3 regions of the Clostridium sp. JNZ X4-2 genome follow, and region 1 is predicted to be linked to each of the others. Evidence: riboswitches for the same ligand, from Rfam matches in the RefSeq annotation. Region 1 holds a riboswitch; each other region holds the start of a gene.

The links. Region 1 has a riboswitch for S-adenosylmethionine ahead of ACYUJ6_RS07825 (methionine ABC transporter ATP-binding protein). Riboswitches for the same ligand answer to the same signal wherever they lie in the genome.
Region 2: another riboswitch for S-adenosylmethionine. It lies ahead of ACYUJ6_RS10800 (DUF2325 domain-containing protein); the one in region 1 lies ahead of ACYUJ6_RS07825 (methionine ABC transporter ATP-binding protein).
Region 3: another riboswitch for S-adenosylmethionine. It lies ahead of thiS (sulfur carrier protein ThiS); the one in region 1 lies ahead of ACYUJ6_RS07825 (methionine ABC transporter ATP-binding protein).

What each region holds. Positions count from the first base shown of each region.
Region 1 covers NZ_CM142685.1:1,610,018-1,615,756, reverse strand. The annotation lists gene ACYUJ6_RS07840 (trans-sulfuration enzyme family protein) at 1-1,105, opposite strand, end outside; gene ACYUJ6_RS07835 (MetQ/NlpA family ABC transporter substrate-binding protein) at 1,277-2,107, opposite strand; gene ACYUJ6_RS07830 (methionine ABC transporter permease) at 2,133-2,813, opposite strand; gene ACYUJ6_RS07825 (methionine ABC transporter ATP-binding protein) at 2,857-3,933, opposite strand; SAM riboswitch class I at 4,081-4,182, opposite strand; gene ACYUJ6_RS07820 (ISNCY family transposase) at 4,406-5,739, shown strand, end outside.
Region 2 covers NZ_CM142685.1:2,249,450-2,262,235, forward strand. The annotation lists gene ACYUJ6_RS10760 (nickel pincer cofactor-dependent isomerase, group 22) at 1-701, opposite strand, end outside; gene ACYUJ6_RS10765 (bile acid:sodium symporter family protein) at 879-1,862, opposite strand; gene htpG (molecular chaperone HtpG) at 2,462-4,336, opposite strand; gene ACYUJ6_RS10775 (S8 family serine peptidase) at 4,549-5,775, opposite strand; gene ACYUJ6_RS10780 (hypothetical protein) at 5,868-5,996, opposite strand; gene ACYUJ6_RS10785 (aspartyl-phosphate phosphatase Spo0E family protein) at 6,026-6,163, opposite strand; gene ACYUJ6_RS10790 (helix-turn-helix domain-containing protein) at 6,321-6,551, shown strand; gene ACYUJ6_RS10795 (small, acid-soluble spore protein, alpha/beta type) at 6,647-6,826, opposite strand; SAM riboswitch class I at 7,057-7,169, shown strand; gene ACYUJ6_RS10800 (DUF2325 domain-containing protein) at 7,277-7,561, shown strand; gene ACYUJ6_RS10805 (EamA family transporter) at 7,584-7,874, opposite strand; gene ACYUJ6_RS10810 (hypothetical protein) at 7,850-8,083, opposite strand; gene ACYUJ6_RS10815 (ABC transporter ATP-binding protein) at 8,128-9,090, opposite strand; gene ACYUJ6_RS10820 (ABC transporter ATP-binding protein) at 9,056-9,883, opposite strand; gene ACYUJ6_RS10825 (ABC transporter substrate-binding protein) at 9,880-11,430, opposite strand; gene nikC (nickel transporter permease) at 11,453-12,277, opposite strand; gene nikB (nickel ABC transporter permease) at 12,279-12,786, opposite strand, start outside.
Region 3 covers NZ_CM142685.1:909,765-922,550, forward strand. The annotation lists gene selB (selenocysteine-specific translation elongation factor) at 1-1,309, shown strand, start outside; tRNA gene ACYUJ6_RS04275 (tRNA-Sec) at 1,471-1,567, shown strand; gene ACYUJ6_RS04280 (polysaccharide deacetylase family protein) at 1,683-2,492, opposite strand; gene ACYUJ6_RS04285 (MBL fold metallo-hydrolase) at 2,999-3,901, shown strand; gene ACYUJ6_RS04290 (sulfurtransferase TusA family protein) at 4,078-6,411, opposite strand; gene ACYUJ6_RS04295 (M67 family metallopeptidase) at 6,428-6,838, opposite strand; gene ACYUJ6_RS04300 (HesA/MoeB/ThiF family protein) at 6,852-7,673, opposite strand; gene thiS (sulfur carrier protein ThiS) at 7,663-7,878, opposite strand; SAM riboswitch class I at 8,007-8,113, opposite strand; gene ACYUJ6_RS04310 (transcriptional regulator) at 8,245-9,333, shown strand; SAM riboswitch class I at 9,378-9,484, shown strand; gene ACYUJ6_RS04315 (ABC transporter permease) at 9,870-10,658, shown strand; gene ACYUJ6_RS04320 (ABC transporter substrate-binding protein) at 10,704-11,693, shown strand; gene ACYUJ6_RS04325 (corrinoid protein) at 11,705-12,352, shown strand; gene ACYUJ6_RS04330 (uroporphyrinogen decarboxylase family protein) at 12,365-12,786, shown strand, end outside.

The sequences.
Region 1 (5,739 bases):
CAAGGCTTTTAGATATATTCGCTTTGTGCAGTTCTTCATCACTTAGCGCCCTATGAGAAGTCTTTACAGGATATGAAACAGATGTGGCAACTCCTGCCAGACTAGGTACAAATTTTATAGTGTCAAGTGCCCTTATGAGTTCATAAGCTCCCTTTTCTCCATTAACTACATCTATGCTGAGCATTCCTCCATACAAGCCATTGATAAAATTTTTGCTGGCTATCTCCCTTGAAGGTGAAGATTTTAGTCCAGGATAATAAACTTTTTTCACTTTACCATGTCTCTCCAAAAAATCTGCCAATTTTATAGCATTTTGAGAGTGCTGTATCATTCTAATCTCCAAAGTTCTAAGGCTTCTTATAACAAGCCATGCATCAAAAGGACTCATCATGGGACCATAAAGCGCCCCTATATTTCTTATGTTCTGGGTAAGTTCTTTATTTGAAACTGCAATTCCGCCAGTTACATCACTGTGACCGCACAAATACTTTGTTGCACTGTATACCACTATATCAGCGCCCAACTTTATAGGCTGGCATACTATAGGAGTGGCAAAAGTATTGTCCACAATTAATTTTGCATTGTGAGAGTGAGTCATATTAGATATTGCCCTTAAATCAGCTACCTTCATCAGTGGATTTGATATAGTTTCCACATACACCAATTTTGTATTGGGCCTAAAATATTTTTCCATGGGCTCATTTATGGTATCTACAAAAGTAACGTCTATATTGAATTTACTCAATTCATTCTTAAGGAATTGATAAGTTCCACCGTATAATACATTGTCTGCTATTATATGATCTCCTGACTTTACCAGAGATAAAATTGACATGGAAACAGCTGCCATTCCAGATGAAAAGACCTGGGCATCTTCTCCCTCGTCAACACTGCACATTATTTCCTTTAATGCATCATGAACCGGGTTCCCGTTTCTAGAATACACATATCCCTTGGCTTTTCCCTCATAAACTTCATCCAATGTTTCTACATCATCAAAAGCAAATACGGAAGTCATAGAGATAGGTAAAGTCTTAGATTTAGAAATGGATTCCGGATTTTGTTCTCCAAGGTGAATTAGCTTTGTAGCAAAACTTTTATTCATAATAAACTCCTCCAAATACTGCTAATATTATTTTTACCTATTGTAATTTATATAACATCTATTTTATCTAAATCCTCTTCACAAGTAAATGCCTTAATGAAACAATATTTCTCCATAAAATAATATTTTTAAATTTCAAACATATCTTAAATCTCCAATTTTTAACCAAGCTTAAAAAACAGGAATTTCTGATCCTTTATAAGTTTCTTTTATAAGTTTCTTTATTTCATCAGTTTGATAAGCCTTAACTACTTTTTTGTAAACAGCATTGTTTTTGTCCTTGTCTCTGGCCACAATTACATTTATATATGGTTTTGCATTTTTATTAGATACATCTTCCAGATAAATTGAATCCTTAACCGGGTTGAGTTTGGCATCTATAGCTACTCCACTATTTATTATTGCTGCATCCACATCTGGAAGTGATCTTGGAATCTGGGTAGCAACAAGTTCTACAAATTGAATATTCTTTGGATTTTCAGTTACATCCTGAAGTTTTGGCAAAAGGCCAATTCCTTCTTTTAATTTTATTAGGCCAGCACTTTGAAGCAGGTTCAATCCTCTGCCCTCATTTGTTGGATCATTTGGAATAGCTATTTTTGCACCTTCTGCAACATCCTTAATGGATTTTATTTTATTTGAATACACTCCAAGGGGTGCAAGTACAGTTTCACCTATAGCACTGATCTTCAGTTTGTGTTCTGTTTTGAATTTATTCAGATAAGCATAATGCTGAAATGAATTCAAATCAATTTCTCCATCGGAAAGTGCCAGATTAGGACGTACATAATCTGCAAAGCTTACAATCTGCAGATCAATATTTTCTTTTGCCAGGTTTTGTTTGACTTTGTCCCAAATCTTGTGATCATCACCCGTTATGCCTATCTTCACCACCTGTTTCTTATTGCTGGTAGTTTGTCCAGCACTATTGCTGGAACCGCAGCCTGCCAAAACTCCAAGAGACAATATAACTGTTAAAAATAATCCTATAATTTTTTTCATTTTCAAGACCTCCCTAGTCTATAAATTAATGTGCTGTCAATTTTGATAAAATATCTCCTACAAGTTGAATAAGATTTACAATAACTAAAAGTACAATTATTGTGGCCACCATAACATCTGTCTGAAAATATTGATATCCATAGCGTATGGCAAAATCTCCTAGTCCGCCTCCCCCTACAGTACCCGCCATGGCAGATAATCCAATAAGGCTTATAATTGTTATTGTAAGAGCATGGATAATACCAGGCAGCCCTTCAAGAAGCATTACTCTAAAAATTATTTCAAAAGGACTTGAACCCATTGATTGTGCAGCTTCAATCACCCCCTTATCTATCTCAAGCAGTGCTGATTCTATTTGCCTGGCAATAAAAGGAGTGCACCCGAATATAAGCGGCACCAGTGCTCCTTTCGTACCTATGGTAGTACCTACTAAAAGTCTTGTAAGAGGAATTATAGCTGCCAGGAGAATAATAAACGGTATGGATCTGAAAATATTTATTATTTTACCAAGTATACTGTTAATAATCTTATTCTCCAGTATGCCTTCTTCTTTTGTAACAACCAGGGTAACTCCCATTACTGTTCCAACTACTGTTGATATGATTCCTGAAATGGCTACCATATAAAAAGTTTCAAATATTGCTTTTATCATCTCAGGATATAGATTCACCAAATTTGGTGCTATCTTTCCTAAAAATTCAATCATTATTTATCACCTTCATAATTTTTTTAATTTTCATGTTTGAAATTTAATTATTTCCAACTTTTAGTTTTGAATCATCTTTTTTAATATTCACATACTCCACATGTATATTATTTTCCTCTAAATACCTTATTGAACTATCTACTCCTTCGTTGCTGCCTCTTAATTTTACTATTAAGTTTCCTATAGGTACATTTTGGATTATCTCTATATTTCCAAACAATATACTGGCATCTATTTTAAACCTTCTGGAAATCTTTGAAATAAAAGCCTGACCTGTTTTTTGCCCGGTAAAAGATATTTTAACAATACTCTCCTCTTCAGTTATTTCTTCTATTTCACCTACAGAGTTTCCCTCTTTAAGGAAATCGTAGATTTTTTCATAGTGAAATAATGAGGATATAAATTTCTTTGTTATATTAACTTTTGGATTTGTAAATATATCTATAATATTTCCTTCCTCCACTATTTTACCGGAATCTATTACTGCAACCCTTTGGCATATATCCTTCACAACTTCCATTTGGTGGGTTATAACTACTATTGTCAATTTTAATTTTTCATTGATGTTTTTTAAAAGTTTTAAAATTGCCCGAGTTGTTTGTGGATCCAAAGCGGATGTTGCTTCATCGCATAAAAGCACTTCAGGGTCATTTGCCAGTGACCTGGCAATTCCAACTCTTTGTTTTTGTCCACCGCTTAACTGTGAAGGGTATACATTTATTTTGTCACTTAGTTCCACCAGTTTTAAAAGATCCAGCACCTTTTTTTCTATGCCTTTTTTACTCAAACCCTTTCTCTTTAAAGGATAAGCCACATTTTCAAATACCGTTCTGTTTTTCATAAGGTTAAAATTTTGAAATATCATTCCAATTTTTTCTCTACTTTTTCTCAGTTCTTTTGAAGATAAACGGGTTAAATTCTTTCCATTTACAATTACTTCTCCGGAAGTTGGCTGTTCCAATAAATTTATACAACGAATTAAAGTACTCTTTCCAGCTCCACTATATCCTATAATTCCAAAAATTTCACCAGCTTTAATGTGAAGATTAATGTTTTTTAAAGCTTCAACTGTATTAGTTTTACTCGTATAAATCTTGTTGATATTTTTTAGCCATATCATCCTTTTTCCTCCTTTAAAATTTCAGTCAATTTTTTTAACCATATATTGCAGTTTTACAGTAATTTCATATATAAAATAAAAAACCTCTTCATACAAAGAAGAGGTTGAGAGGCATAAAAAAAACCCGTGAAAGGGTTTTTATGCCTTTCCTCATCTTTCAGAACAATGTTCTGCTGGATTTAGCACCATCACATATATGTGGTTGCTGAAACTTCAAAGGGCCAGTCCCTCAGTTTCTCTTGATAAGGATATATTTGATTTTTACGAATTTATTTTATAAATTAGATTATACAACTTATTTTTATTATGTCAATATGTAATGTTAATTTTTTATTATTGACTATGATTGATTTGTGATAATGTCTTAGTATACCATTTGCGATTATGTCCCAAATAAATAAAAAATAATGTTAGAATATACCTCATGACAATAAGAAATGAGGTGGACATAATTAGAAAGGTAGAATTAAGTATGAAAGAAGATTTTAAATATAAGATTATTAAAAAATTAGTAGAAACCAATGGTAATAAGAAAGCTGCTGCTATTCGTCTTGATTGTTCTGTTAGACATGTGAATAGAATGGTAAATGGATATTGTGCTAAGGGCAAGGATTTCTTTGTCCACGGGAATAAAGGCCGCAAGCCTATCAATTGCTTTTCAGAAGAGACTAGACGTAAAATTATTGATTTATATCAAACTAAATATCATGGAGCAAACTTTACACACTACTCTGAGCTTTTAGCTGCTTATGAAGGCATTTCTATTGCTCCTAGCACTATTAACACAATCCTTATGGCTGAACATATCATATCTCCCAAAGCCTGTCGTGTTACGAAAATGAGGGTGAAAATGGAATTACTAGAGAAACAAAAAAGTTCCAATTTATCCACAGACGATAAGTTAGAAATTGATAGATCCATTATTGCTATTGAAGACGCTCATCCGCGCCGACCACGTTGTGCTTACTTTGGTGAAATGATCCAGATGGATGCATCTTTACATCTTTGGTTTGGAAACACTAAATCCCAGCTCCACATAGCCATTGATGATTCAACTGGTGCTATTGTTGGCGGGTACTTTGATGAACAGGAAACCCTGAAAGGATATTACAATGTATTGAATCAGATTCTTGTACAATACGGTATCCCATATATGTTATTCACTGATCGAAGAACTGTATTTGAATACAAACAAAAGAAAGCTCCAACTACAGAGGAGGATACCTTTACACAATTTGGATATGCCTGCAAACAATTAGGTATTGAAATTAAAACTAGTAGTGTCCCTCAAGCAAAGGGTCGTGTAGAACGCCTATTCCAAACATTACAATCACGATTACCCTTAGAACTTGAGCTAGCAGGTGTAACAAGCCTGGAACAGGCAAATGAATTCTTGAATCACTACATAAAAGAATTCAATACCAAATTTGCTCTTGAAATCAATCATACCAAATCTGTGTTTGAAAAACAACCATCTATTGATAAAATTAATTTAACACTTGCTGTTTTAGCAGATCGTAAGATTGATTGTGGACATTGTGTAAAATTCAATAATAAGTATTATAAACTTGTTGATGCCAACAACCATCCTATTTACTTTAGAAAAGGTACTGATGCCTTAGTTATAAAAGCCTTTAATGATGGTTTATACGTCAGTGTAGGCAATAAAATATATGGTTTAGAAGAATTACAGGTTCATGAAACTAAGTCAAAGAATTTTGATTTTGTAGAAGATAACCCTAAAAAACATAAGCGCTACCTGCCACCAATGAGTCACCCTTGGAAGCAAGCATCATTCCAAGCATA
Region 2 (12,786 bases), 640 kb from region 1:
GCATCCCTTTCAAAAATATTTTCGGCGTTTAAAACTTCTACAACTGCTGTCATATCTTTTTTATTTTCAACAATAGCTACAGCAGCCAACAGTGGAATATGTTCCAATACTTTTGCAGCTACTTTGGGAATCAGATTTTTAAGCCCACTGGCACCATGCTGGTGTACTGCTTCCGCCTGAGCTTGTTTTCCTATGCCGATAACAAGCATTTTTATAACTCCGCTCTCATGTTCACCATGAAAATCAGTATGAGCTTTAACCCGGTTCACTGGAACTATATAGTCCAGATCCAGCACCTTTTTATCTACATATACCGGCTGGTTACCTATATGATCAATAGTTGCCACTTCCATGTTTGACACTATTGGAACTCCAAGTTCCTTTTCGTTGATACCATAATGATCCAGAATTGAACGCTGTCCCTCTGCCGTTGCACCCCCATGACTGCCCATGGCAGGTAAAACCACTACATCAGCTCCATGTGCCTTTAAATTAATTATAACATGTTTTATAATCAGCTGAATATCCCGTATGCCTCTGCTTCCAGCCAGTACACCCACTTTTTTTCCCTTAACATTTTTTCCTGCAAGTTCCTTGTCTATTCCATTTTTAACTGTCTCAATTATTTCTTTTTCTGATAAACAGCTGCAACTTTCTTCAGTAACTATTTTATGAATTACCGGCATTTTTATATCAAGCATAATAAGCCTCCTTATAAGAATAAATTTCAATTATATTATGCATAAAATCGCATCGTTCACATAAGCTGCGTAAACTCTTTGTACTATTTGAAGTTTTTATATAAGTCCAACAAATCTTTCTTTTTGTATATAATACAGTTTTAAATTATATTATCAATACCATCTTGCATAATTTTTCTAAACTACACCATTTTCAGTTCCAATATTTTTAGCATCTTTGGCATCTTCAGCATCGTCTTTCTCTGCTCTTTTAGCCCAGTAAGTTGCCAGTGTAGATCCTGTAACATTATGCCAAGCACTAAAAATTGCACCTGGAATAGCAGCTAAAGGATTTAAGTTCATTAAAGCCAGAGTAACTGCAAGTCCTGAGTTTTCCATACCTATTTCAAATGCAATTGCTTTGGATTTACGTTTGCTGAGTTTACCCAATCTGCGGGCAGCATTATATCCAAGGAATAATCCAGTCGCATTATGAAGTGCTACTGCTAAAAAGGCCATGAATGCTACGCTGGCAAGGTTTTCAGCATTGACAGCAACACCTGTTGTTATAATAAACATAAGTGCAATTGTAGATGCTACGGGTACAAACTCCACAACTTTCTGAACTGGTTTATCCGCAATTCTACGAATTAATACTCCCAGGAAAACGGGAACAACCACGCTTTTTACAATACTGAGAAGCATTGATGCTGCATTCACCTTAACCATTGAACCTGCAAGCATCAAGAAAATTGCCGGTGTGAGAATAGGTGCCAGAACAGTGTTTACACTTGAAACAGTAATTGAAAGTGCCTCATCCCCTTTTGACAAAAATGTCATAAGATTTGAAGCAACAGCACTAGGACAACATCCAACTAGAATAAGTCCGGCAGCTATAGGAGCTGGCAAGTGCAGCAGTTTTGATATTGCAAATGCAACAAAAGGCATAATAAGATAACGTGGTACCACACCCCAGAGTACATCAAGCGGGCGGGAGAATACCAGTTTAAAATCATCAGTTGTCATGGTAAGACCCATACAGAACATTACAGTTCCTAAATAGTAAGCAGTATAGGCACTTAAAGGCTTAACATGAGCCGGGAATATGAAAGATAAAATTGAACCTATAACCACCCACACCGGAAAATATCCAGTAATTAATTTACAAATCTTTTTTATCATTTTTTTCAATCTCCTTTTTAAAGTTTTTTAGTGAAAATTTTTATACATAGCTTTTTATTTTCACATCACCCCCTTTTATCTGCTTTAAAAATTGATAACTTAAAAACAATTAATATTTTTTAAACCGTTTTCAAGGGTTTATCCAGCATACTCATTTATACCTACTATTAATTAGTATAGAAATAATATTTTTATTTTTCCTGAAGGAATTTTAATTAATTCTTTAGTAGTAAATATACTATTATGTATAATATATAGAAGTAAATTTACTACTATATATAAGTATACTATTTAATTGTTTTCATGTAAATAGAAACAATCAGGTTACTATTAACATTTTACACAGCAATAACTATACCAATTGTCTATTTTTCTATCAATAGTTCCTTAAAGTTACTTAAATAGACCTTTATCTTACGACACCAGTTATGGCATTTTGTTAGAGAATTTTAAAAATGTGAGATAATTGTTATATTCATTGTTATAATTTGATTATCCTAACAACTTTTTAATTCAGATTTCTTATTATTTATCTATTTGCAAAGTATAAAAATACAGGCTTTGCCATAAAAGCAAAGCCTGTAACATTGAATTATAAATTATTTAATTAAGCAGCACACATCATTTGCAAATTGCACGGGATCCTCTACAGGAAGTCCTTCAATTAGGAGTGCCTGGTTATACAGCAGATTGGAATACATTTTTAATTTGTCTTTATCTTCTGCATATGCTTTTTTAATTGCCTTGAACATCTCATGGTTAGTATTTACTTCCAAGATTTTATCTGCTTTGATATTTTGATTATTTGGCATCATATTAAGTACCTTTTCCATTTCAATAGACACTTCCCCTTCATTTGCAAGGCAGACAGGATGGGTTTTCAATCTATTGGATGCCCTGACCTCTTTAACTTTATCTTTTAGCACCTCTTTCATAAAATCAAACAGCTGCTTGTTTTCCTCAGTTTCTTTTTTACTTTCCTTATCATCGGAATCAAAACCCAAATCTTTGCTGGAAACAGATTTAAATTCTTTTTCCTTATATTTTGCAAGCATTTTAATTGCAAATTCATCCACATCATCAGTAAAATATAATATTTCAAAACTCTTATCTTTAACCAGTTCAGTTTGAGGTAATTTCTCAATTTTTTCTATGTTTTCACCGGCTGCATAGTATATATACTTTTGATCCTCTTTCATACGTGAAACATATTCATCAAGACTTACAAGCTTTTTCTCCGTAGAAGAATAAAACATCAGTAAATCCTGCAGCACTTCCTTGTTAGCTCCGAAGTCAGAATAAACTCCATATTTAAGCTGTTTTCCAAAGCTGGTATAAAATTCAATATATTTCTCTCGATCATTTTTAAACATCAAAAGAAGTTCATCTTTTATTTTATCCTTTATTTTTTTTGCAATAAATTTAAGCTGCCTGTCATGCTGAAGAAGTTCTCTGGAAATATTAAGTGAAAGATCTGCTGAGTCCACAAGACCCTGCACAAAGCTAAAATAATCCGGCAATAAGTCAGCACATTTTTCCATTATCAAAACGCCATTTGAATAAAGCTCCAATCCTTTTTCAAATTCCTTTGTATAAAAATCATAAGGTGCCCTGGCCGGAATGAAAAGCAAAGTTCTATAACTTACCACTCCTTCAACACTTGAGTGTATCACCCTGAGAGGTTTGTCATAACCAAAATGCTTATCCATATAGAATTGATCGTAATCCTCAGGTTTCAATTCATTTTTATTTTTTCTCCAGATAGGTACCATACTATTTAAAGTTTCATCCTCAAAATAATCTTCCTGCTCCTTGTCATTATCCTTTTTAGGTCTGCTTTTCTTTACCATCATCTTAATTGGATACTTTATAAAATCAGAATACTTTTTAACCAATGATTTGATTTTATATTCATCTAGAAACTGATCATACTTTTCATCTTCAGTATTTTCTTTAATCTTTAATATAATTTCAGTACCTGCGGTTTCCTTTTCACAAGGCTCAATATTATATCCATCTGCACCTTTTGATTCCCATTTATATGCCTTATCCGAATTAATGGAACGACTTTTTACAGTTACTACATCAGATACCATGAAAGCAGAATAAAATCCAACTCCAAATTGACCTATGATATCCACTCCGTCTTTTATATCATTTTGACTTTTAAATGCAAAAGAACCGCTTTCTGCAATAGTTCCAAGATTATTTTCAAGTTCCTCCTCTGTCATACCTATACCTGTATCGGTAATTGCAAGTGTTCTTTTTTCTTTATCCGCAGTAATTCTGATATAGAAATCATCCTTGTTGAAACTGACATTTTCGTCAACAAGTGACCTATAATAACTCTTGTCAATTGCATCACTGGCATTTGATATAAGTTCCCTTAAAAATATTTCTTTATTTGTGTAAATTGAGTTAACCATTAAATCAAGCAGTCTTTTTGATTCTGCCTTAAATTCTTTTACAGCCATTCTATCATTTCCTTTCAATTCAATTATATCTAATATATCTAATATGTATTAACTTAAATAATACTTGAGTTGATAAGTATTTAAATGTTTTTTGTTAGCACTTATATCACTTGAGTGCTAATTTTATTTTAGCAATAATTCTGCCTTTGTCAATATGTTTTTGTAAATTTATCTACTGAATTTATTTATCAGGATTATAACATAGAAAATTCTCATGAATTGTTTTTTAAACTTTGAATCAATTTTAGCGGATTAATTATCTTAGCTGAACTACATAATTTACTATTTTTACCAAATTTAACGGTACTTCCGGTTTTTAGTGCTGTCCTCCAAAATTCATCGGGAGTTATACTCGGCTTCACTTCACAAGAAAGAGCATAAATACCCGCTATATAAGGAATTGACCAACTCCAACCACCCTCCCTGTAGAAAACATAATCCTTGTATCCTGTTGGACTTGCTGTACATCTTGAATCCATGGGAATAAGCAATGTATTATTCAAATTATATTTTCCTTCATAATATTCGTTCTGCCAGAATAAACCTGGAGTATAAGATGAAGAAGCATCAGGATCAGACAGAGGGTTTCTTCCAAGCCCATTAAATTTAAATCCATAAGTATCTTTAAGTGATGATGAAACTACAAATATATTTTCTTCTTTGGCCCTGTCCACCGCTTTTACCACTTCATTATAACCCACATCTCTTGAGCCCCATCCTATTGAAATGGAAATAACCCTTATCTTTTTACCTCGAGGTAATTTTTTATTGAGTTCTATTATTCTGTTTATGGCATGAGCAGTGTAATTAAAATTGGCTTTTGATTTTTGGCATATATCAATAGGATCTTGCCCTATATAATACAAATCAGATTTTGGAGCAATACCCGTTTTTTTACCAACAGCTATTGAAGCTACTGCAGCTCCATGCATTGAAGTCTCACGTCCACAATGGAGCTCTTCATAAGATTTTACATTATCTTTATATTCATCATGATTTACAAGAAGACGCTGATCTATTATTGCAATACCAATATTTTTCCCATTTACTCCCAAATTATGGACAGTCCTTATCCCAAGTCCTGGATTTTTCCCTAATGACATAATTTTTTCAGGTAAAAAAACTGATGTGATATTTTGGGGCCATTTTGTTTTACTATCAAAACTTGAATTTAAAAGTTCTTTTTCCTTCCCACCAATATCAGCTTCTGATAGATCCTTTGAACGTAAATCCATTACTTTACTGTTTTTAAAACTTGAGGTTAACTGTGGCAGTTTATCTAATTTTCTAACCTTCCAATCTGCTGGCGTCACTTTTACAGCAATTCCAGCAGTTCCTTTATTTAATGCCGTGTTGGGCTTTCTCAATACATTTAAAGATACCATACCCACAATAAACAATATAAATACTATAATTAAAATTTTATATTTTTTCTTCATGTAAAATATCTCCTTATTTTTTTAATTTTCATTATAATTAAATTGTAGTATTTATTTTTAAAGAAACACTTATCAAACCCATTAAGATTTGATTAAGATATTATATTTGAAATATAGCCCCATCTTTTTGAGATGAGGCCTTTCACTATTTTAACATTATTTTTGACAAGTCCGCTGCCTGCTGCTGAATCCAGTACATTCACTATCTGCCTATACCTCAAAAAAGGCAGATCTCCGCTTTTTTATATAATTAACTGCTTGTACTTTTCAGGACTTGATTTATATATTTATCTAATTTTTGGCTTACCTTTAATATTTCCCTGTAATCTGCCTTTTCCTCAATTAATTTATGCAATCTCTCTCTTAAATCGTTTACCTTATCATCCATCACGTAAATTTCAAACCGCCTTTCTTAATAAATAACAAATTAAAGCTTATAATTCAAAACACTTTTAAATTATATCACAAAAATTCTCTGCTGTAGACTATAGTATGATGACAATTTGCAACATTTTTTTTAAAATTAAATTTGAGAGGTGGTTTACGTGACATTAGAAAGTGCACTTGCTATAACTTTAAAAAACCGCAGAATAAAATGTGGATTATCACAGGAAGATCTTGCTCACAAATGTAATATTGATAGAACTTATATAAGCATGATCGAGCGCCAGAAGCGAAATCCTACTTTAAATATCATTTTTAGAATCTGCAAAAGTTTAGATATAAAAGCCAGTGATTTTATTTTAAACATTGAAAAAACAATGGAAGGTAACTGAAAAATCAAAATTATTTTCCAGCTGACTTGATTCACATTTATAAATAAATTGAATGAAGTTAAAAAGCCCTATCCTCTTGGGACGGGCTTTTAATATTATTTTAATTTTTTTTCATATTTTTCAACCATTTTTTTAACCATCTGTCCGCCTATGGAAAAATTATTTACTGCATTAGGATCTCTGTTCTTTTCAGCCAGTTCCCTGGCTGCTTCTATTTTTAATTTTTCCATACCAATTCTAGCTTCCGGAACCAGTATTTTATTTCTTCTAGACATAAATATCATCTCCTCTATATTAGTTTATACATTTCAAAGAAGCATATAATAGAAATTCATAGTATTATTATGAGAATTTGTAAAATTCCTAATTCATCCCTTTAGTCCACTTTTCCCTCACCATCATTTTAAACATCATGAAATCTGTATTGGTAAAAATAATTTTCAATATTTATTTGCACTGTGAATCACATTGTAGTACAATAAAATTTATATAATTTAATAATGTTCTCTTATCAAGAGCGGTGGAGGGACTGGCCCTTTGAAACCCGACAACCGGACATATTATATGTACCGGTGTTAATTCCTGCAAAGTGAATTGGATCACTTTGAAAGATAAGAAAAATGCTAATTTTAAAAAATTGTTATCAAAAGCTATTTTTCTTATTAAAGGAAAATAGCTTTTTTAATTATATTATAAAAATAAAATGCAAATTGGAGGTATAACTAATGGGGATTTTAGTAGTGGGCGGAGACAGAATTGCAAGCATAAAAAACAAGTTAAGAGAAAATGGATTTAATAAAATAATACATGTAACTGGGAGAAAAAAGGGTGACAGAAAAATAATTATTCCATCAAATATGGATTTAGTAATGGTTCTTACAGATTACATAGGACACAACATGGCTGAAATAGTAAAAGAGCGCTCAAAACGAAATAATGTTACAGTAATGTTTTGCAAGCATTCTTGGTCAAATATATATAAAAATATAAATATTTACATGAAGAAATAGATATTCTGAGTATAATTCCATATTAATTTTCATTACCATTAACAATCCATATACCAATACAGGCTAAAACCAATGCTCCCGGAGTCTTCACCTTCAATATGGAATCTCCAAGTAAAATGGCCGATAATATGACTCCAAACACAGGTATCATAAAACTGTATACAGCTATTCTGCAGACCTTGTTGTATTTATACAAAGCCGACCATATTACCAGTGATACCGAAGACAAAAGTGCCATATAAAGCAGCAGGATTCCACACCTAGGTGATACAAAGATTAAACTTCCACCTAAAGATTTCCCGTCAATTGACAGGGCAAAATCTCAGAGGCCAGCTCGATAGCTGTCTCTATTCCTCCATATTCTGCATTATGCACACCTCCGGAGATAAACACAGTTTTTCCCTCTTTTTCCCCGCAAATAATTGTAACCGGAAGGTCTATTTCTGTTCCTTTCACATTTACATATTCTGATATCTTTTCTCCTGTTTTAGCAGACATGTTTCCTGCTCTTACTGTTTGCATAAAACAAAACTCCTTTCTTCCCTAATATGTACGCAGCCTATACATTATTTATCAAATAAGTGACAAGCCACTAAATGACTTTTTCCTATTACTTTTAATTCAGGCTTTTCTTTCAAACATACATCACCGCATCTTTCACACCTGGAGCTGAAACTGCATCCTGGAGGTAGACAAGAAGGACTTGGCGGCTCACCTTTAATTATTTCTATTCTGCTGTTATCAGCTTTTTTAACAGACAGCACGGATGACAGCAGGGCTTTTGTATAAGGATGGCATGCACTTGAAGTGAGTTTGCAGCTGTCAATAATTTCAACAATTTTTCCAAGATACATAACCACAACCCTATGACTTATATTTTTTACCACTGCCAGATCATGACAGATAAAAATGTAGGACAATTTTTCTTTCCTCTGCAGATCCGCAAGGAGAGAAAGAACCTGCTTTTGTACGGAAACATCCAGGGCTGAAGTGACTTCATCACATACTATAATTTCAGGTTTTAAGGATACCGCCCTTGCTATTGCCACTCTCTGCCGCTGTCCTCCGCTAAGCTGATGGGGATATCTATCTGCAAAATTTTCACTCATGCCAACTGTTTCAAGAAGCTTTGCCGCTTTTTTACGGGCACTGTGCTTATCTATGAGTTTAAAATTCAAAAGAGGCTCAACTATGGTTTCCCAGACCTTCATCCGGGGATTGAAGGTCTCAGAGATGTTTTGAAATATCATCTGAATTTTCCTCCTGTTCTGCCTCAATTTTTCTCCTCTTAAATTTGTAATATCCTGCTTTTTAAAAATAATCTTTCCAGAAGTAGGTTCTTCAAGATGAACCATCATATCGGCCAGAGTACTTTTACCGCAGCCGCTTTCTCCAACCAGTCCCAGGCACTCTCCCCTATACAATTTCAAACTAACATCATTCACTGCAGTCAGCTTTCTTTTATCCTCCATTTCAAATTGTTTTGTAAGATTTTCAATCTCCAGTATAGGCTGCTTCTTTTCCTCCAAAATCGCATCCCTCCAATTCAGGTACCGCCGATAATAATTCCATAGTATACTTGTTTCTTGGATTATTTATCACCTGATCCTTAGTTCCCCACTCCACCAGCCTTCCTTCCTGCATTACTCCTATTTTATCGCATATATAAGCTGCTACTCCCAGGTTATGGGTAACCAGCACTATGCTTGTATTAAAATTCTTTCTGAGTTCAGCCATCTGCTTCACAACCTGGGCCTGAACAGTTACATCCAAAGCGCTGGTAGGTTCATCTGCCAGAAGAAGTTCAGGTTTCATAACCATGGCCATGGCTATGGCAACCCTCTGTTTCATACCGCCGCTCAGCTGAAAGGGATATGAATTCATTACAGCAGCTGCATCTGCCATGTCCATTTTTTTTATCATGAAAACAGCTTTATCAAAAGCCTCTTTTTTTGAAATACGAAAATGACTCCTTATAGTTTCTACAAATTGATTCCCTACTTTTTTTACAGGAGTCAAAAATTCGCCTGAATCCTGAAATATCACTGCCATTCTGTTTCCCCGTATTTCTCTCCATTTTCTTTCAGAATAATTGAAAATATCTTCATTTTTAAAAATTATATTTCCTGAGGAAACAGCTGCTCCTGCAGGCAAAAGTCCAAGTACAGCCCTTATAATCGTGGATTTTCCACTGCCGCTTTCACCTACAATTCCAACTATTTCTTTATTTTTAACTGTCATGCTTAAATTTTCCACCACAGGTGCCTGTTCTCCGTATTTTATAGATATATTTTTTATATCCAATATACTTTTACTTGTCATTTTATACTCACACTGCTGTTAAGCAGATAATAATCAACAGGATACATTGTCAGCCCTCTCACATTACTCTTGCTTACCAGATTAAGCATTGGCGTAACTAAAAATATATTGGAATTATCCTCCAGCAATCTTTTCTCTACATCTATGGCAATATCATTTCTTTTTTGAGTATCTTTTTCATTTTTTAGCCTATCAATAAGAGAATCCACTTCAGTATTACTGTATTTACCATAATTTTCACTTCCTCCAGTCTTGAAATACAATTCCAGAAAAGACTGTGGATCTCCCGATGTTGCAGTATTCACGCTATACAAGCAGAGATCAAAGCTGCCGCTTTTAAGCACATTGGCTACTGATTCATAGGACTGCAGTTTAACAGCTATGCCCATTTCCTTAAGCTCGGACTGCATTGCCTGTGCAATTACCGGAAGCTCGGAACGGCTTGTATAAAATGCCAGGTTCAATTCCAGCTTTTTCCCATTTTTTTCTCTTATACCATCTCCGTCAGTATCCGTATATCCTGCATCATTTAAAAGTTTGACTGCCCCATCCTTGTCATATTTATATGCCTTAAGTTTTTTTTCTCCAAAGGGCAGGGATTTAGGGAAAGGTCCAACTGCAGTTTCAGCAGTGCCTTTTAAAACATCTTTGGCATAGGATTCTCTATTCACTCCCAGAGCTATGGCTTTGCGGACTGCAGGATCCTTCAAAAATTCATTGTTCAGATTTTCATAGGACATTATTATTCTCAGGCTGGTAATCTTATCTATATTGTATTTGGACTTATCAGCAAATAAAGATATGTTGTGGCTTGAAATACTCTGTGCCGCATCAATTTCTCCTGACTGAAGCGCCATTGCCCGGGTATTGGCATCTTTGATATACTTGAAAGTTGCCCCGTCTATCTTGACTTCATCTCCCCAATAGCTTTTGTTCTTTTCCACCACCACTTCTGAATCTGGAACATAGGATTTAACTTTAAAAGGTCCTGTACACACAGGAGCCTTGGTAAATGTATCCTTTGCAGCACTGGTATTTACTATTATGGCAACGGGATCTGCAATGTTTCCCAAAAATGCCTCATAGGGGGTTTTTGTTTTTATACTAACATATTGACCATCTTCTGTTATAGAATCTATAAGTAATATTGACTCTGCTCTTGGATTTAACTTCAGTGACCTTTCCAGAGAAGCCTTTACAGTTTTACCGTTAACAGGTGTACCATCTTGAAACTTAGCTCCATCTTTAATATGAAACTTCCAGGTCAAGTCATTCACTCTTTTCCATGAATCGGCAAGCAGTGGTTCTATTTTCATATTTTTATCAAGCTTCACCAGTGTCTCTCCTACACCATACATGGAAACAAACCAGCCGTTGAATCCTTCTGCCGGATCCAGATTGCTGGGAAACTGATTTACTCCAAATACAATATTTTTTGATTGTCCATTGTCACTTTTTTCAGCAGTCCTCTCACTTTTACACCCTATAAAACCTGCACATAAAAAAATCATTGAAAGTATAACTGCTAGATATTTTTTTATTTTCATTTTCACTAAGTCCTCCTCAATGTTATTTTTTAGGATCCAGTATGTCTCTCATACTATCTCCCAGTAAATTAAATATCATGACGGTTATAAATATGGCAATGCCGGGATATATCATAAGCTCTGGTGAGGTCTGCATATAATTTCTGCCTTCACTGAGCATATAACCCCACTCTGGAGTAGGCGGCTGGGGACCCAGTCCCAAAAATGACAGGGAGGATATTTCAAGCATCATAGTACCTATATCCATGGTGGCCATTACCACAAGAGGTGATATTATATTGGGTGCTACATATTTCAAGATCAGTTGATATTCTCTGGCACCACCCATTTTTGCCAATTTAACATACTCCTTTTCCTTTACAGCCATGACCAGGCTCCGGCTCACCCTGGCATATTTTACCCAATTTACTGCAATCAAAGCTATAACTGTATTAATAGAACTAGGTCCAAGCACTCCTGCAATTGCAATGGCAAAAATAATTCCAGGGAAGGCAAGAAAAACATCGGAAAATCTCATTATAATATTATCGGCCAGTCCTCCAAAATACCCCGCTGCTGTTCCCACCGCCGTGCCAACTATAAATACGGATACAACAAGACTGAAAGTCATTTTCAGAGAATCCTGACCTCCATAGAGCAGTCTCGAAAAAATGCATCTTCCAAGATTATCCGTACCTAGTGGAAACCTGCCGTCTCTTCCCCGAAGAGCATTTGCCATATTGGTTTTAAAGGGATCATTAGGTGCCAGGAAAGGTGCTGTGACAGCTGCCGCAATCAAAGTCAATGCCAGTATACAGAGAAATACAAACAATTTATTATCCTTTAAAAATGTTTCAAATCTCTTCATATCAAGCCCCCTTTTCCAATCGGATACGAGGATCTAAAATGTAGTATGAAATATCTACAGCAAGATTGACAAATACATAGATCAATGTCATCCACACCACATATCCCTGTATTAGCGGATAATCTCTGGTAAATATACCCTCCACCGCAAGTTTCCCCACTCCTGGCCAGGAAAAAATAGTTTCAACTATAGCTGTTCCTCCAAGAAGTGATCCAAGAGACAAACCCAGCAAAGTTATAATTGATAAAAGAGAGCACTTGAGTACATGCTTCAGCAATATGCACCATCTACCAATTCCTCTCGACTTGGCGCCAACTACATAATTCTGGGATATTTCCTCCAGTATGGAGGCCCTCAGCTGCCTTGTATATTTTGATGCCATTGCAGCAGTCAAAGTTGCCGAGGGCAGTATAATACTTGTCCATCCTGAGTCACCCATAACCGGTAAAACTTTTAACTTCAATGAAAATATATACATTAACAATAAGCCAACCCAGAATCCAGGCATG
Region 3 (12,786 bases), 700 kb from region 1:
CACTGTAATCAGCGGAAAAATTAAAGAAGGAGAGAATGTACAGATATATCCTTCTAAAACCATCTGTAAAGTTAGAGGAATACAGGTACACGAACAGCAGGTAGTGGAAGCTGAAGCTGGTGAAAGATGTGCAGTAAATATATCCAATGTGAAAACTAACAATATAAAAAGAGGGGATGTTATATCTGCAGAAAATTTTATGGAACCGTCTCTTATGGTAGATTGCAAATTATATTATTTAAAAAGCGCATCCAAACCTTTGGAAAACAGACAGAGGGTAAAGCTGTATCATGGTACAAGCGAAATTATATGCAGGGTGGTAATACTTGATAAAGAGGAGGTAAATCCGGGAGAAGAAGCTTATATTCAGCTTAGACTGGAAAAGCAGCTTACAGCCCAGAAAAATGACAGGTTTGTCATAAGAAGTTATTCTCCCATGCATACCCTGGGTGGAGGAACTATAATAGAACCTGTTGCTCAAAAGGCAAAAAGATTTAATGAACAATATATAAATGAGCTGAGATTAAAAGAAAGTGGAAAAACAGAAGGTATAATTGAAAATACCATTAAAAATTTGAGTGGCAGGTACCCTCAAAAAGAAGAAATATTGAAGGCAATGGGGAAAAATGATAATATACAAAATGAACTGGAAAAGCTAATAGAAAATAAATCTATAGTATTATTGAATAAAGGAGATAAACCTGTATATGTTCATCAGGACTTTTTAGATGATAAAATTAAAATCTTGGAAAATATTCTAAAAGAATTTCATCATAAGAATCCTCTGAAAATGGGAATGTCTAAAGAGGAAATCAAAAATAAAGTATTCGGGAGCAAAATAAAGCAAAAAATATATGATTGTATAATAGAACTTTTAAAAGATGAAAACAGGATAGATGTTTATGGGAACTTTATTTTTCTAAAGAACTTTAAGGTGAAATATAGTGAAGACCAAATTAAAATTAAGGACAATATTCTGAAAAAATTTAGTAACAGTGGATTTATCCCGCCTAAATATTTGGAATTAGAAAGCAGCTGTAATGATAAAAAGGATTTCAAAATGGTGTTTGAGTCTGTTGTGGATAAAGGAGATATAGTAAAAGTTGCTGAAGATTGCTGGTTTTCAGCTGAAGATTATAAAAGAGCAAAAGAGACTGTAATAGATTTTATAAAGAGCAATGGAAGCATATCTCTTGGGGAGTTTAGGGATGAATTAAACACCAGCAGAAAATATGCCATGATATTAATGGAACATTTTGACGGAATAAGACTTACAAAAAGACTTGGAGATAAAAGAGTGCTTTATTAAAGATATATTGTATATAATTGTGATGTGAAGTCAATATTACTAATTAGAAACATGTATACAAAATACTGATAAGTAACATAAATTTATGTTATATGTGATATTATACTAATTTGTTGACATTATAAGTACATTTAACTTATAATATTACATGTGATTTCAATGGGGGTAGATAGGTGCTGGTGTGCCTGCCGGTCTTCAAAACCGTGTTGCCGTGCTAAGACCACGACGGGTGGGTTCGATTCCCACATATTCCCGCCAATAAGAGAGTATATTAGAGGTTGAAAGATTTGTATGTCTTTCAACCTTGTTTATTTTTTGTATAAACTTAAGCATTTCTTGGAGAGTACCTCTTTTCACAGTTTCATAAATCATATTATCTTAATGTTTCAAATGAATATCCCCGAGATTTAAAGTATTCTATAATTTGCGGTAATGCTTGTACAGTAGTAACTTTGGCAGGAGCATCATGCATTAATACAATTAAATGATCATAATTGGCATATCGTTTTACATTACTGACTAATTTGTCAACAGGAACTCTGCTGTATTCAGCATCGCCATTTAAGTCATTCCAATCCACATAGTGGTATCCACCCTTTTCTAGTTCTTGTCTGAAGGGTTCAAGCTTTTTTCCAAAAGAACCTCCTGGAAATCTTACAAGTTTTAAATTATAGTTATTGCCTAAAATTGACTTTAATATCTCATCACATTTATCCACATCTTTTATAAATATTTTTGGATCTGAATATATATAATTCATATCATGAGAATAAGTATGATTACCAACCACATTACCTTCAGCAACTTCTTCTTTTACAAGTTTTTTATTTTGTTCAGCATTCCTGCCAATTAAAAAGAAGGTAGCTTTCACATTAGACTCTTTCAGTATGTTTAATATTTTAGGTGTATTGTTTGCGGAAGGTCCATCATCAAAAGTTAAATATACTACTTTTTTTCCATCAGATTTATAAGGATTAAATGCATTTAAATCTTTTGAATTAATAGGCGGAACCTTATTTTCCCTTTTATTCATATGGTTTTGTGGTTTGGTAGTTTGAGAATTTGAACCTATAACCTTTGATTCTTTAACAGATATTTGTGCACCACTAATAAACCCAATAGAAAATAAGAATATAATTGATACTGTAATTATTATTATATTTTTCTTATTATGTTTTACCATATAATTCCATCTCCCTTATTTACATCAATATATATTATACAACTATAAATTATATGGTTTATTAAGTATTCATAAATTTCTGCAGATAAATTGAAGCAGTGAAATTAAATTGACAATTTTGACTGATGGATAAAACTAGTATTCTTTTTCATTCTACTTTGTAACCACTATGAAGAAAGTACTATATAATACAATAAAGGAAATATAAATCCTTTATTATAGTAATTAGTATTATTCTACTTGTGTAAATATAAAGGCTCCAACTTATTTCTAGGTTGGAGCTGTGTTTTATTTGCTGAGGTTTTTTATGGTGAAAAAAAGTGTATTAACAAAGAAAATAAGATTTACCATTGAAATTACAAGTATTGATGTTATAATTTTTATATTGCTTAAAAAATTGCAGATTTATCTATACATTTACCAATAGTTAGTACATATAAAGAAGGGGAGTGGGTATTTAGTGACTTTGTGAACTTGATATAACACTTTGTTGCTAAAGATAATATATGGAAGCAAAAAAAGTAAGAGGGAATACATTTTGTATTGATACGGGAATGACATACATACCTTTTTATAAAATCAATGATAAAGAAATCATAATGCTGGATACTGGATGGGCCAAAGGTGAAAGAAAGGGAATAGAGGAATTTTTGGAAAAAAACCATTTCAACGTGTCCGGTATAATATGCAGCCATGCCCATGTAGATCATGTGGGAAATAATGCTTATCTGAAAGAGAAATATGGATGCATTATTGCCATGGCTGCATATGAAGCACTTATATGCAGTTCCGCCATGAATTTAAAACTTTATTACAACAGTCAGACACTTTCAGAAATAAAGGAGCATTTTGGGAGTATGATTTGTAAAACCGATATACTGATTTTGGATAATGAAGATAAAGTATCAATGTGCGGCATTGAGTTTAAGATCATCCATACACCGGGACACAGCCCTGCACATATATGTATTGTAACTCCAGATGAGGTTGCATATTTGGGGGATAGTCTTATAAGTTATGAGGTTATGGAAGGGGCCAAAATGCCTTATGCCTATATACTTACAGTGGACTTAGAGAGCAAGAACAAGCTTTATGATTTAAAGTACAGTAAATATATAGTAGCTCATAGAGGGGTATTTGATGATATTTCAAAACTTATAGCTGATAATATATGTTTTTATAAAAACAGGGCAGAAAAGATATGTAGTATTGTAAAAGGATTCATGACCATGGAGGATATAATGAAAGTTGTTATTAAAGATTTCGGGATTCATGTAGGAAACAAATATAAATATGCTCTTATAGAGAGAATGTTAAAGTCTTATGTGGAATATCTCCATGAAATGGGAGCCTTGAGATTGAATATGGATAATGGATTTCTTAAATATTCAAGAAGTATAAAAGTATAATATTATGAAATGCCAAACAAGACCGGGGTAATTTACCTGGAAAATTTTTTTATTCTTATTCCAAAAAATTTTAAATTATCATGTATGAGCTTGGTATTGAATTTCATTGTTTCACTCCCAGCAATTTATTTGAAGGATGGTATGTAACAGGCATACCACCCTTCATTGAATTCACGTTATTTTTTTTGTAAAACCAGTAAATTGTAGCCATCATAATTGGTATCTGTAAAAATTATTTCGTGTCCTTCTTTTTCTGCACTTTGGGGAACATTGTTTATAGGATCTCCGTCATCTAAATAAAATCCCAGCTTTTGTCCGGATTTTATTTTGGAAAGTTCGACTTTTACCTTTACAAAATTTATAGGACATTTTACTCCTCTTAAATTCACAATTTTAAGATTCCCGATTTTATCATGACCGTTGACTCCGCCATTATCTTCATTGTGGGGCTTTGACTGCACATTTTCTTCTTTTGGAAGTGTTATTTCCAATTTCCCGTTTAAAGATTTATACATGGCATCCACTTTGCTGTACAGGTATTCCACTTCTGAAGCTTTGCCGGATATATTGTTTGCAGCGTCTATTTTGTAATCTATGAGATCTTCAAAAAACTTTTTAATTGAAGATTTAACATAGCCCGTCTCTATAAAATTCTTATTGAATTCCTCAAATATCTCTCTGTCTTTGTTTGAATCCACTCCTTTGAGTACCAGAAGGGCCCGGGCTGAAGACAGTGCAGAAGAGTACAAATCGGAATTTTGTTTCGTGTCCTTATACCTTTCAAGGGAAGATCTGGCATTTGACAGATCCAGTCTTATAACATCCATTACACCGGAACTGCATTCTCCAGGTCCTCTGCCCTTTAATGAAAATTTCTCGCAGGCTCCAAAATCAAAGTAGACATCTGTGTCTTCAACAAATTTATCCACATCAGTGTACTTGTTTATTAGAGTTTTTATATCCGATGATTTGTTATCCAGAAAATCATAAAAATCTTCATATCCGGAATTCACTTTTAGTTCTGCAAGTTCATGGATGAACAGGGGAACTTTCTTTGCTGGTACATCTCCGTAAGTATCACCCATTCTGGCTATATTTGATCCCACTTTTCCCCCAAAGGATATGGAGTACATTGGAATCAGGCCGTTTTTTGTTCGCTTAGCTCTGCCGTGAAAACCCAGAGCTCCTTTTTCGTGCTGGGCGCAGGAATTCGGGCAGCCTGATATAAACAGTCTTGGCAGTGCAGCTTTTATTTGAGATGATGCACCCTCAAATTCCTTCTTTATGGCTTTTAATAGATTTTGTGAAAGACATAATCCGAGCTGACAGGTGGAAGCACCCACGCAGGTTACAGAGTTGTCTATGTTGTATAGGGAAGTAAAGCTGCCTGTTATTTCTATAAGAGCTTCAGCATCTTTTTTCTTCAGGTCTCTTATAAAAAAGCCCTGGGTATTTGTTACCCTGATGGATGTTTCATAATCCAAATTTTCTATAAAAGCAAGTACTTTATTCAAGTGGTTGACTTTTAAATTTCCGCTTTGAGGATGAACATAGACGGAATAGTAGTCTTCCTGCTTTTGTGGAAACAGTACATTTTTAAGTTTTTCATCCACTTTTACGTCCTGGACAATTTTGGCATCAGGATGCAGTATAAATTCATTTTCATTCACCTGTATGTTGAAACCGCCTTTTTCCTTTAGTTTGTTTATTTCACCTTCTAGTTCTTCAATAAATTTTTTTTCACCCAGTCTCATGAGGATGAATCTTATTCTGGCTTTGTTTTTATTGGTTCTGTCTCCTTCAGCTTCAAATACATTTTTAAGACCCTGTATATAATATAGTATTTCATCTGCCGGTATGAAATCACTTAATTTTATAGCAACTCTGGGGCTTCCGCCAAATCCTCCGGCTCCATATACCTCAAAGCCCCTTTTGCCGCCTGCTGTTTTTGCAATAAAACCCAGATCCGATATGGTGGCATTGCCTGTATCTTCTGGAGTATTGGAGAAAGCTATCTTGTATTTCCTGGGCATGTTCATGGTGGTTGGATCCTTTATGAGGTAATTGGTGGCTGCTTTTACATAAGGTGTTACGTCAAAGACATCATCTGTGGAAACACCTGAAAGGGGAGAACACTCCACATTTCGAACGGTATTTCCACCGGTGCCTTTTGTTATGATACATACTTCTATAAGGGAATTTATTATTGGATAGACATCTTTTAAATCCACACTTTGAAATTGAATATCCTGTCTGGAGGTGAATTTCAATTTACCTTTTGCATATTTTTCCGCAAGTGCACTTATGCGTTTGAATTGTTCTAAAGTTATAACTCCTCCGGGTATTCTGGTTCTCACCATGTAGGTTTCCTTTTTCCTCTGTTCATATACGCCTATGGAAACTCTAAAAGCCTTGAATCTCACAGGATCTATTGCATTGTTTAAATACTGCTGTGATTTTTCTTTTATGTCTTCTATTGATTTATAGTGATCCTCACTTATATTTATCATAATATCTCACTCCTTTTTAAACTATTTTATACTTGATCTTTTCAACATTTTTATTTTTGTCAATTTTGAACAGATTAAATACTGGTTCCTCTTTTTCAAGAGATAAAATTCCGTATAATATTTTGTCATCAAAAGCAAGTCTTTTATCCTCTTCAGATGGTCTGGAAGGTGAATAAGGATGAGAATGATAATTGCCAATCATGTTGAATTTCTCGCTTCTCATAAGCTTTACAGCTCTGAATTGTTCGGCAGGATCCATGGAAAAATGATCACTGCTGTGATCTGTATTGGTCAGGGAGTATATTTTTTTAATAAAAATGTCTTTTCCAGAATTCAATCCTCCAAGATAACCACAGCATTCATTGGGAAATTCATCCCTGGCCTGTTTTAAGATTTTTTCATATTGCAATTTGTATATATATATCATAATTATCACCTGTTCAATTTGCTGTTTTGAGATCACAAGCTGCCTGTTCGTAATCTATCAGCTTTTTTATTGTGGGGTGCTCACCGCATATGCCGCAGTTCTTGTTTTTGGACACCTTTATTTTTCTGAATTCCATTGTAAGTGAATTGTAGGTCAAAAGATATCCTGCAAGAGTTTCGCCTATTTCAAGTATATACTTGAGAGCTTCTGTTGCCTGAAGAGATCCTATGATTCCCCCCATCACACCCAGAACACCTGCTTCCCTGCAGGTTGGAACAACTCCTGCAGGAGGCGGTGATTGAAAAATACATCTGTAGCAGGGAGTACCGTTGTCAGGTATATAAGTTGTGAGCTGTCCTTGAAATCTTATTATTCCCCCATGTGAAAATGGTTTTTTTGAAAGAACACATGCGTCATTTATCAAGAATTTAGCTGGAAAATTGTCTGTACCGTCTATTATGAAATCATAGTTCTGATCCCTTATGATATCCAGAATATTGCTGGAGCTTACAAGCTCATTATATGTTATTACATTTACATCAGGGTTTAGTTCGTTTATGGTTTCTTTTCCAGATTGGACTTTAGCTTTTCCCACATCTTTTGTCTGATGTATTATCTGTCTTTGAAGATTTGAAAGATCCACTACGTCACCATCTACAAGGCCTATGGTTCCTATTCCTGCAGCAGCCAGATACATGGCGGCGGGTGCTCCAAGGCCGCCTGTACCTATAATGAGGATTTTGGAGTTTAAAAGTTTTTCCTGGCCTTCCACACCTATTTCGGATAGAATTATGTGCCTTGAATATCTTTCTATCTGATCCTCGCTAAAATCCACTGCTTCCACCTCCCATAAAGTACAGGAAATCTATCTTGTCGTTTTCTTTTAGAATAGTACTGCCAAAATTGGCTCTGTCCACGAATTCATCGTTTAGTTGTACGGAAACCATATCCGGCATTTTTACGTCTTCTATTTTTAAAATTTCTGTTACAGTTAATCCCTCCCTTATATCTTTATTTTTCCCATTGATTTCTATGTTCATGATGTCCTCCTTATTATCTAGAATAAAAAATTTATGCCACAAAATGTTTTGACCATTTTGGTAAAAACATTTTATTATTAAAATAAAAGCTCCCTTGCCATAAGTACAAGAAAGCTTTTTCTTCAAGTTTCTCATCTTTCAGGCAAATAATATAACCCGCTGGAATTGGCACCTTTGAAAATAATCAGGTTGCCGGGCATCATAGGGCCAGTCCCTCTGCCTCTCTTGATAAGAATTAAGTATTTAATTGGTTAAATACTAACACAATTAAAATAATCTTGTCAATAATTTTCTTTTTTCAATTACAAAAATTTGAAAGGTTATTTTACTATTGACACATACCTTAATTTAAGGCTATATTTTATTATGAGTATAAAATATACAATAATGGCAAAAGGTATGATAACTATGATAAACAGCTATGAATTGTTTAGGAATTTAAAACCTGAGGAAAAGAAAATATTCAATCTAATACAAAAAAGTGGAATTATGACTAAAAATGAAATTTTATTTAAAACTGGAATGAAGTTGACCACATTAAATCGCATAATGAATCCACTTGAACAAAAATCCATTCTGGTGCGGAAATGTGTTGGAGAGTCTACAGGGGGAAGGAAACCTGTGTTGTATGATGTAAATGTGTGCAGGTTTTATATTGTGGGTATAGGTATATGCAGTACTTATGCACAGGTATCCATAGTGAACCTGAGAATGGAGATTTTTTATAAAAAAAGCTTTTATATTGATTTTAGCAGTTCCTGCAGTGAAGTCATAGAAAAAATTCTTCAGATTATGAAGAGTGTTTATGAGGAATTGAATTTGGAGTTTCTTCAGCTTGTAGGAATTGGACTTGCAATTGAGACCAATCTTTGGAGTGATGAAAATATAGGCAGGATACTTGAAGAAAAAATAGGGTGCAGTGTAATTAGTGAGAATTGTTCGAATTCTGCGGTTACTGCAGAGTATTTGTACGGAGCAGGGAGGCAATTCAAGAGTTTAGCTTATTTTGATTGTGGAGTTGGATTGAAACAGGCAGCAATTGTTCAGGGAAAAATTATAAGATCAGCGGGGGACAATGAATATGCATTTGAACATATGATCGAAAATATAAATGGCAGTATTGATTTTGACAAAGTGTATTTTAGTTATATAAAAAATAGTGTGCTGTCTCAAAAACTTCTTTTGGATGCTGCATCAAAATTGAGTAAAAGTATAGAATCCTATATAAATTTGCTGGATCTTGAATGTATTATATTAAGCGGATCTTTGGTGGATTTCCAAACGTTTTATGAAACATGTACACAGTATATTCCTAAAGGTATTTCAATAAAAAAGCACGGATATTTTAAAGAAAATGCAGTTTCAGTAGGCGCAGCAGCTTTTTTGCTGGAAAAATGTATTAATGATCAATATGATACAGATAATAAAAAATTTGTTGTTGACAAAGCATTTTAAAAGTTATATCATATACATAAATTAAAATTCAATAAATGCAAAATTTCTTATCAAGAGTGATGGAGGGACTGGCCCTATGATATCCGGCAACCTGAATATATTTATTATTCAATGGTGCTAATTCCAGCAGGTATACCCTGAAAGATGAGAGACGAGAGGATATGACTTCCTGTGGTTTCTCCACAGGAAGTTTTTTATTGTATTAATTAATTTGTACCGACTAGAAAACTAGAGGTCAAGTTGAATTTATTATAGGATATATAATCTATCTGTAATAAATTAAATTTGGCCTTTTATTGTTGTATAAATTTTATGAAATACCTCTTATATATAGTTAGATGTACTTTTTACCAAAGTAGGAAAAAGTATAAAATTATTAGCAATTCATTTAAAAATACATTGTAAGATCATACATACACCAAAATAGTAATATAAAATTATGGTAATTATTGATTGGAATAACTATATGGATAATTTTATAAAAGAATACAGCTGGAGTTTAATTTGTAAGAAATAATAACCAGGAGGAACACAGTATGAAGCATGATAGAAAAAAAATAAATCTAAAAAAAGCATCTCGAAATTTAACATCTATTATAGGTTTTTTAGCTATATGGGAAGTCTTGCCCAGAATTGGCATAGTGGACAGTGCATTATTGCCTCCTTTTTCAGAGGTTGTATCTTCACTTTATACTATTATTTTCGTAAAAGGAATACTTCTGGAGCATATAAAAATAAGCATCATACGCTCTCTGGAAGGATTAGGTCTGGCTATAGTGGTTGGTATCTCACTGGGTTTATTTATTGGGAGATTTAAGGTGGTAGAAGTATATATAAATCCTGTACTGCAGCTTTTTAGACAAACTTCTGCACTGGCATTGTTCCCTGTTTTTATAATATTTTTTGGAGTGGGTGAGACTTCCAAAGTACTAATTATATTTTGGGGATGTGTATGGCCTATGCTCATAAATACCATAGACGGTGTGAAAAGTACTCCCATACTGTTGATAAAAGCGGCCAAATCCATGGGATGCTCTTCTCTCCAGATTCTAAAAAAAGTTATATTGCCTGCGGCCTGCCCTTATATATTTACAGGACTAAAACTCAGCGCCAGCACGTCTATCATAATGCTGACTGCAGCAGAAATGCTGGGGGCCAACAAAGGATTGGGGTATTTTATATCATATTCCCAACAGACTTTTCAGATACCTTATGTATATGCCACTATAGCCGTCATATCAATTATAGGACTTATACTTACGTGGATTGTTACTTTGCTTGAAAAATTTATTTATTTCTGGAAGGAAGAAGAAACCACAGAATAGGTAAATTATTTAAATAAATTTCATAAAATCAAAGGAGGAATTAAAATGTTAAAGAAAAAAATTGTTTCACTAGGACTACTATTTGTAATGGCCACAGGACTTTTTACTGCTTGTGGAAATAAGCAGAATGTGTCCCAGAGCAAATCAAACAGCAAGGAATTATTTGAAATCAAGTATCCAAAGTTATTGTTCTCAGATCCTGTGTATATTGCAGATCAAAAGGGATTCTTCAAAGAACAGGGAATAAAAATAACATTTACAGGGACTGTATCCCAGGCTGATATGATTACGTCAGTTGCATCAGGTGCAAATACCTTTGGAGGGACAAGCGCTTCAAGCATCACTTTAGCCATTGCTAAAGGTGTGAAAATCAAGGCAGTTGCTGCTGGATGGGCCTCTACACCTAAAAATCCTTCTGTGGGCTATGTAGTGCGTGCTGATAGTCCCATAAAGAGTATTAAAGATTTAAAAGGCAAAAAAATAGCTACTACTCCTCATTCCTATCAGCTTTTAAATTTATTAGAGAAAGCGGGATTAAAGGAGAGTGATGTTACAGTGGTACCTTTGTCTTTTGACCAGGAAGAAGCTGCTCTCGTTGCAGGCAGTGTAGATGTAATAGAAGTCTTACCGCCATATCTCACTAAGATAGTAAAGACAGGAGTTGGCAGAATACTTATTGATGGAACCCAGGTGTCAGGAGAACAGAAAGGATGGCCCCAGCAGTTTACCAGTGCTGATTTTATAAAAAAGCATCCTGATATAGTGAAAAAATATACTACAGCTATTGCTAAAGCATGTGATTGGGCAAGAGCTAATCCTAAAGAAGCCGGAAAAATATTTGTAAAAGTATTTAACGTTCCGGATGAGTATGCAGATTATTATACCGCAGCGTATCCGGAACATGGACTTGTAAGTGAGAAGGATGCACAATTTTGGATTGACCAGTCCGTAAAATATGGTGATCTTAAGAAGGGCAGGCTTAAAACTTCTGATGTGTATACCAATGAATTTAACCCATATTATAAAAAAAATTAGGAGGATTATAGATGAGCAAAAAAGAAGAAATATTTAAAAAGCTTATAGCTTCCGTTGTTGATGGAGATGAAGAATTGGCAGGTGAGTCCGCTGGTAAAGCCATTGAGATTGGCATTGATCCAACAGAGGCTATAATCAAGGGGCTTGCTGAAGGGATGTCTGTAGTGGGAGATTATTTTGAAAGCCAGGAATATTTTCTTCCTGAAGTTATAATATCCGCTGATGCCTTTAAGGCAGGAGTTGATGTTTTGAAACCACACCTTAATTTGGAGAAAAGTGATAAACCGGCAAAGGTGGTTATAGGAACTGTTCAGGGAGACACCCATGACATCGGCAAAAATATAGTATCCATAATGCTTGGTGCATCAGGTTTTGAAATATATGATGTGGGAAGGGATGTGTCCCCTCAGGTGTTTGTAGATAAAGTTAAAGAGATAAATGCTGACATACTGGCGCTTTCGGCTCTTATGACCTCTTCCATGGTGAATATGAAGAAGGTAATAGAATTATTGAAGAAAGATAAAATAAGGGATAAAGTAAAAGTGATTATAGGAGGAGCCCCAATATCCCAGAGATATTGTGATCAAATTGGAGCAGATGGGTACTCTGTAGATGCAGTGGCAGCTATAAGAAAGGCCAAGAATCTTATAAATCAATAGGGGAGGATAAATATGAGTGAGTTAACTTCAAGGGAAAGGGTTCTGAGAGCTGTAAATTGGAAAGCTGTGGATAGACTTCCTGTATTTAGTGCAACGCTTTTGGCTCCTCAGATTATAAACAGAAATTTCAGTAGAGAGTTTTTGCTGGATTCAGAAGCATTGGCGGAAGTCTATTATAAGCAGTGGGAATATTTTAAATCTGATATAGTCATGCTTTCTGTTGCTACAGGAGAACATGAAGCCCTGGGTGCGGATATGTACTGGCCTAAGAATGACTATCCAATGATCAGAAATCCTATAATTAAGACTCATGCAGATGCAGATAACCTGAAAGTTCCTGATTTGAGAAAAAATGATTTGGTTCAGTCTATTCTAAAAGCAATAAGGATTATAAGAAAAAAAGTGGGAAATCACATTATGATAGGAAGTATAAG